2 linked regions of the Desulfosporosinus acidiphilus SJ4 genome follow. The protein of the gene in region 2 interacts with the protein of the main gene of each other region in a pairwise test. Links are inferred from orthologs where the notes say so. Each region holds a gene or a part of one and is shown on either strand. Other genes may lie near its edges. The genes, in order: DESACI_RS20440 and recA.

Region 1 (3,083 bases), 1.1 Mb from region 2 along the record:
CCACTCAATCAGTTGTTCAGGTTTGGATAATAATCCCAGATATCTCTCCGGATGTGCAAGTACTGGGATTAGGCCCTTGACCTGTAATTCGAAGAAGACTTGATCCGTATACCGGGGTATTTCCATCATTGGCAGTTCGACAAGAATATACATACCGGTGTTGCCCAAGGTCAGCAATCTGCCCTCTCGTACCCATTTGGCCATATCCGGAAAGATGTAATTCTCTGCTCCCGGGACGATTTCTACTGAAACACCTGCCTCAGCCACTGCTCGATTCACTTGCTCTGTTGCAGCAAGGATTTCTCCGGGTTTTAGATAATCCGTTCCTTCCAAGACATGCGGTGTAGCAACAATGGTCTTAAAGCCGGTTCTTTCTAACTGGCGCACCATAAGCAGTGTTTCTTCCATGCTTTTAGACCCGTCATCGAAGCCGGGCAGAATGTGGCTGTGAATATCAATCATTTTAAACTCTCCCAAAATCAAAACCGACTCTTTCAATGACTTTCAGGAAAGTGGAAAGAATCGGTTTCTGGTGTTGTAATTTAATGTGCTCTTTGCCGTTTATGCTTTCTCTTGCTTTCATTAGGATCTTCAGACCCATGATAATAGTAGTAATAATAATATTCGCTGGTTTTTAAATCTGCTTTATTAAGAACTGCTCCTAAAATCTTTGCTCCAACTTTATCTAATTGTTCCTTCGCACGCTGAGCATAATCCTTGTTTACTTCACCGGAAGCCAAAATTAGGATGACTCCATCGACTTCCTGTGCCAAAATGGAGGCATCTGTTACCGCCACCACAGGCGGAGTATCGATAAGGACCATATCAAATTGTTCACTGGCTTCTTCAATGAGTCGTTTCATTCGTTTTGAACCGACCAGTTCCGCCGGATTCGGGGGGATTGGCCCTCCGGTGATGACTCTTAAGCCCGAAACACTCGTTTCCCTGGCATAATTAATATAGTCTTGATCCTGAACTAAGGCCACGGATAAACCTTCAACATTCGGCAGTCCAAAAAGCTTATGCTGTGTCGGATTACGCAGGTCCGCATCCACTACCAGAACAGTTTTTCCTGTTTGAGCGATGCTGACAGCCAGATTAGCAACCGTCGAAGATTTCCCTTCCTGCGGGCCTGCACTTGTCACCATAATCTTCTTAGTCTGGGAATCCACGCTTGTGAACTGAACATTCGTGCGCAGTGTGCGAAAGGCTTCTGAGACCGGTGATTTCGATTGCTCTAATGTAATTAATGAATGCTTCAATGAAATCTTCCTCTCTTATGCCTGTTTTCCGATCTCATAGTTCGGTATGACTCCTAAAACCGGTATTCCCAAAAGAGTTTCCACGTCATTTGAAGTTTTTATTGTGTTATCCAAATACTCCAACAGAAAAGCAAGGCCCACAGCTGCCATCAAGCCCACTACAAAACCAATTAAGATATTGAGCTTTTTATTGGGTTTAACAGGGGCATCCGGGGTCTCAGCTTTATCAACAATACTGACGCTGTCTACCTTTTTTATCTCAATTACTGCTTTAGAAAATTCCTTAGCCATGGTATTGGCTATGGAGGCGGCCAATTTAGGATCGTTATTGCTTACTTTTATTTCTAAAATCTCCGTTGTCTTCACTTGGTCAACCGTGATGAGCTTATCAAGTGCCTCTACGGTCAGCGGCAGGTCTAAATCTTTAATAACTTGTTCCTCCACGGTTCTGCTTTGAGCAATAGTGGCATAGGTCTTGGCCAATTGCTGATTGGCCAGCAGGACATTATTGTCCAGCATTTGGGCTGCCGCTTGCCCTTCTTCAGTGGCTTTCTTGCCGACGATCAAGGTCGTAGACGCCTCATAAGAAGGCTTGAGAATAAAAAAGCTTATGACTCCGCTTGTGATTGCTGCAATGAGAGGTATTGCCACTATGATTAACCATCGTTTGCCCAGCACTTCTAAGTACTGCCGTAAATCAATTTCCTCTTCCATTGTCAACCTCCCATATCTGTCTTTGTAAACTTGTCCAAAATTTAGTATTCGCGATCAGTCTTAATATTCCTTCAGATTACTTTTCTAATATTCCGGTATATTGCCATATCAACCTAATGAGTCCAAACATACAATTCGTTACTTTATGAAAGTTATATTTAACTAAAATGCATGGCAATTCCAAAGCCGCAGTATGCCTACAGCTTTGGAGCAAATAGCCATTGCTGGGATCATTTAAATTTCAAGGTTACCGTCAAGGTCCCGGCAGAAACTCCATCTTTCAAAAGCTGTCCGGTCAGGGTTTTCGTTGTATAAACTGCTCTGAATTCCCCTAAATTAACTTCTGTCTGAATTTGTCCGCCTGTAATTAAATCCCCAACCGTAACATCCTTCTGTACATTAGCTGTCAAAGGGATATTCTGAGTTTTATCCAGTAACTTAAACTGAAGAGTGCAATCCTGATCTGCGGTTAAGCTAAAACCAAGCACTTTTACAGAATCATCCAACCCGGAAAGATCAATCGTCGTCCCATTTTTAAACGGTCCCAAGAAATTGGCCGGATTGGTGTTGACTCGAAGATTGCCTACCGTGACCTTGCTCGGATTAGTAGGAGATGTAGGTGTCGATGGTGCTGAAGGAACTGACGGAACCGATGCAGCCACGCCTCCAACGCCTCCGGTCGATACAGGCGTCTGGGCGGGAGCGTTCCCCGAAGAAGGTGATGATGACTTCCCCCCTCCACTGACAGTAGATAAAGACGCCAATACTCCGTCGGGAACAACGAACGTTCCGCCAAGTGCTACAATATTTTGCAAGTGATTCTGTATCAGGAATTCCTGCATAGGGGCCGGCCATTCTTTTTGACTTAAAAGGATCGGAGAATCGCTGAGAGAAGCCAGTGACACTCCAGCCAAGGCATCGACAAAAGTATCTCCGTTTGCTATATAAACCTTATCAAAATGTAGGTCACCGGCAAATCCCTTCAGCACTTCCAGGTTCGTATCAAATTTCGTTTCTCCGGAAAAGCGATGAACCGTTCCCGGAAGCCCCCCCATAATTGAATTTCCTACAACAGCCGTTCCGCCGATGACATAGGAATCTGTAACG
Region 2 (3,248 bases):
CTTTGAGGGAATCAACTTCACTTTCCCGGCGATGCATATTTTCTTCTTTTCGTTCGATAGACTCAATTTTACGGTCTAAACTCTCTTCTTTTTGCAATAATCGTCGTTCCAAGCGCTGGAGTTCATTCCGACGCTCGCGAGTTTCTTTTTCCACCTCATTGTGAATATGCATAGCTTCTTCTTTGGCAGCAATAATTGATTCTCGTTTTTTGCTTTCTGCAGTCGAAAGTGCATTTTCAACAATACGTTTTGCCTCTTCTTCAGCGGTACCAATAACTTTTTCGGCAGTATTTCTGCGAATATGCCAGCCAACTAAGGCTCCTAAACCTAAGCCAACTATTATGGCAATCAAACCTGTAATAACTATTTCAAGCAACATTTACACCTCCTTGTTTGTAAAAATTCAAAATTTAACAATTAAATAAAAAAAACTGGCTTCAAACCAGTCTCTTAAGCAACCTTTAATACGGGAGTTTTCCAGACTTCCCCCGCTTCCTACAACTCTCGTTAGTCAAAAAACAATATTAAGAATGACTACCACGAAATCTATAAGAAAACCATAAAGGTTAAATCTTAACAGAGACAGGTCTCTGCTAAGATTTTAATATCATTTGCTATTATTGTCAAGCTTGTCCTAAATGAGACGATTCTATTCGCATTTCCATGATAACATTTCTTACCATCTCTGAAGGATACCCTCGCTGTAAAAGTTTCCTAGCTACTCTTTGCCGTACCCATAATTCAACCGGCGGGGACTTTTTGTCCGGATCTTTAGACGTCTTTTCTTCCCAGCGTTGTTCCTCTTGTGCCCACCATCTTTGAGCCAAAGCTAAACAGAGTTTTGATTCCTCATCACCGGAGTATACTTCCTGTAAGACTTGCTCAATTAAAGTGCCTGCAATTCCGCGGTTTTTCATGTCAGAGATGACGCGGCGGCGCGAATATCGTTTAAGACGACTCTTAGAATAGTTTAGGGCAAGTTCTTGGTCATTGAGGTAACCGTAATCTGTCAATTTGGCAATGACTTTCTCAATTTCTTGGTTTTCATATCCCTTTTCCGTAAGGCGTGTTTCCAATTCGCAGTTTGTCAAGGCTCTTCTGGACAAACTATCGAGTGCCGCTTCCCATGCGCTTTTCTTAGGTTTATTCTTCGTCAAAGGAACCATCTTCTATGGGCGCGGAGGGGACCGCATTCATATTGGAACGAATCAGCTCTTCAAGTTTCAGAGCCATATCGGGGTGTTGCTTCAGGTATTCCTTAACATTTTCACGTCCCTGCCCTAAGCGTTCTCCATTGTATGAGTACCAAGCCCCCGATTTTGTGATGATTTCCATCTCAGTTCCTATATCGACAATACTTCCTTCTTTAGAAATTCCTTCACCATACATAATGTCAAATTCGGCAGATTTAAAAGGCGGAGCCACTTTATTCTTAACAACTTTAATCCGGGTTTTATTGCCAATTATTTCTTGCCCTTGCTTAAGGGCTTCTTGACGACGAATATCAATTCGGATGGTGGCGTAGAATTTAAGAGCCCGTCCCCCTGTTGTCGTTTCCGGACTGCCAAACATCACACCAATTTTTTCACGAATTTGATTAATAAAAACAACACAAGTATTACTCTTGCTGATTGATCCGGTCAGCTTACGCAAGGCCTGGGACATTAAACGGGCATGCAGTCCAACATGATTGTCGCCCATCTCCCCTTCAATCTCAGCACGAGGCACTAGGGCAGCCACTGAATCAAGAACAATTACATCGACGGCAGCACTGCGCACTAAGGCCTCACAAATTTCTAAGCCTTGTTCTCCGGTATCAGGCTGAGAAACCAATAAGTCTTCAAGATTAACGCCCAGAGCTTTAGCATAAACAGGGTCTAACGCATGTTCAGCATCAATAAATGCTGCTACTCCGCCAAGTTTTTGGGCCTCGGCAATAATATGGAGGGCGACTGTCGTTTTCCCGGAAGACTCAGGTCCATATATTTCAATAATCCTGCCCCGCGGCACCCCGCCAACACCTAAGGCTAAATCTAAAGCTAGAGAACCTGTAGGAATAACATCAATTGACATCGTCGCAGATTCTCCCAGTTTCATAATGGAACCTTTGCCAAACTGTTTTTCAATTTGTGCTAAGGCAACATCCAGTGCCTTGAGCTTATTTGTTTCGGCCATCTTCCAACCTCCTCAATCGGTTAAAACAAATTTTCGTTATCCGCAAAACATCTGTTCGATTATCATTATAGAGGCAGGCTCCATCCCTGTCAATTCGTTTAACATTATAGAGATGGACAACTACCATCAACATTATATATCAAAAACGATCTTAAGGACATATAGAAAACTCGGTTTGTGCTGAGCTTGCGAAGCAGAAACCGTTAGTTGCACTTATGCTTCCGGAAAGTAATTAACCGAGGGTTATACCTTCCGGCTAGTATAGAAAAGGAAAAAAGCTAATCCTTAGAGACTAGCTTCTTCATTATCATCGATATTTAACTTGCAATCAGGAGTTTTCGCGGGCTTTCGCCGGTTCGACACTGACTCTTCGGCCCTTAATCATTGCTTGATGCATACAGCTTAAGACCCTCGAAGCGTATTCTTCAGGAACCTCAACAAACGTAAATTTATCATAGATATTTATCATCCCAATGATATTTCCGGGAATTCCGCTTTCTTCTGCAATCCAGCGTATGATGTCCTGAGGGCGAATTTGCTGAACTCTTCCTATATTCATAAAGAAACGAACCATCCCCGGCGCTGCTCCGGTGTTGCCAAAGTGATTAACATCCGGGTCGTTATCGTCAATTCGCTCTTCTGAATCAGCTCCCTCAACTGCAAACTTTAGAGCAGCCGCCGCAACATCCGTTGAATCGTATTCTTCCAGCAAATCTCCGACGATAGCCCGATAATTTCCTAAGCGATCGTTCTGAATTAATTTAATCAGTTGATTTTTTAGATTTTCCGCTTGACGTTCGCTAATATCTGCTAAGGAAGGAAGTTCTCGGCGTCGTATCCTAGTCTTAATTAAATTTTCAATCAAACGAAGTTGACGATATTCTTTAGGAGAAATCAAGGTTATTGCCAGTCCTCGTCGGCCAATACGCCCTGTTCTTCCTATTCTGTGTACATAGGATACGGGATCTTGGGGAATGTCAAAGTTAATGACATGGGTCAAATTACTGATGTCGATTCCTCTGGCTGCTACATCAGTAGCAACTAACATTTCTGTTTTTCCATCACGGAAGCGC

Evidence for each region.
Region 1: the proteins of recA (region 2) and DESACI_RS20440 interact in binary tests that used the Bacillus subtilis proteins (3 or more experiments, as listed by UniProt). The link is inferred for Desulfosporosinus acidiphilus SJ4 from one-to-one orthologs.

Annotation. Positions count from the first base shown.
Region 1 is NC_018068.1:4,432,891-4,435,973, forward strand. The notes cover bases 128-2,880. They hold DESACI_RS20440 (YveK family protein), read right to left. Parts: upstream 1,977-2,880; coding sequence 1,278-1,976; downstream 128-1,277. Other genes in these bases: DESACI_RS20430 (tyrosine-protein phosphatase), read right to left, coding at 128-462; DESACI_RS20435 (CpsD/CapB family tyrosine-protein kinase), read right to left, coding at 543-1,262; DESACI_RS20445 (cell wall-binding repeat-containing protein), read right to left, coding at 2,207-2,880. Outside these bases: more of DESACI_RS20430, read right to left, coding at 1-127; more of DESACI_RS20445, read right to left, coding at 2,881-3,083. UniProt on the Bacillus subtilis protein: Required for YwqD kinase activity. May bring YwqD and its substrates into contact. Probably involved in the regulation of capsular polysaccharide biosynthesis.
Region 2 is NC_018068.1:3,349,894-3,353,141, forward strand. What follows is about bases 160-3,077. They hold recA (recombinase RecA), read right to left. Parts: upstream 2,176-3,077; coding sequence 1,144-2,175; downstream 160-1,143. Other genes in these bases: rny (ribonuclease Y), read right to left, coding at 160-379; DESACI_RS15285 (regulatory protein RecX), read right to left, coding at 624-1,166; DESACI_RS15295 (DEAD/DEAH box helicase), read right to left, coding at 2,504-3,077. In the rest of the region: more of rny, read right to left, coding at 1-159; more of DESACI_RS15295, read right to left, coding at 3,078-3,248. UniProt on the Bacillus subtilis protein: Multifunctional protein involved in homologous recombination, DNA repair and competence.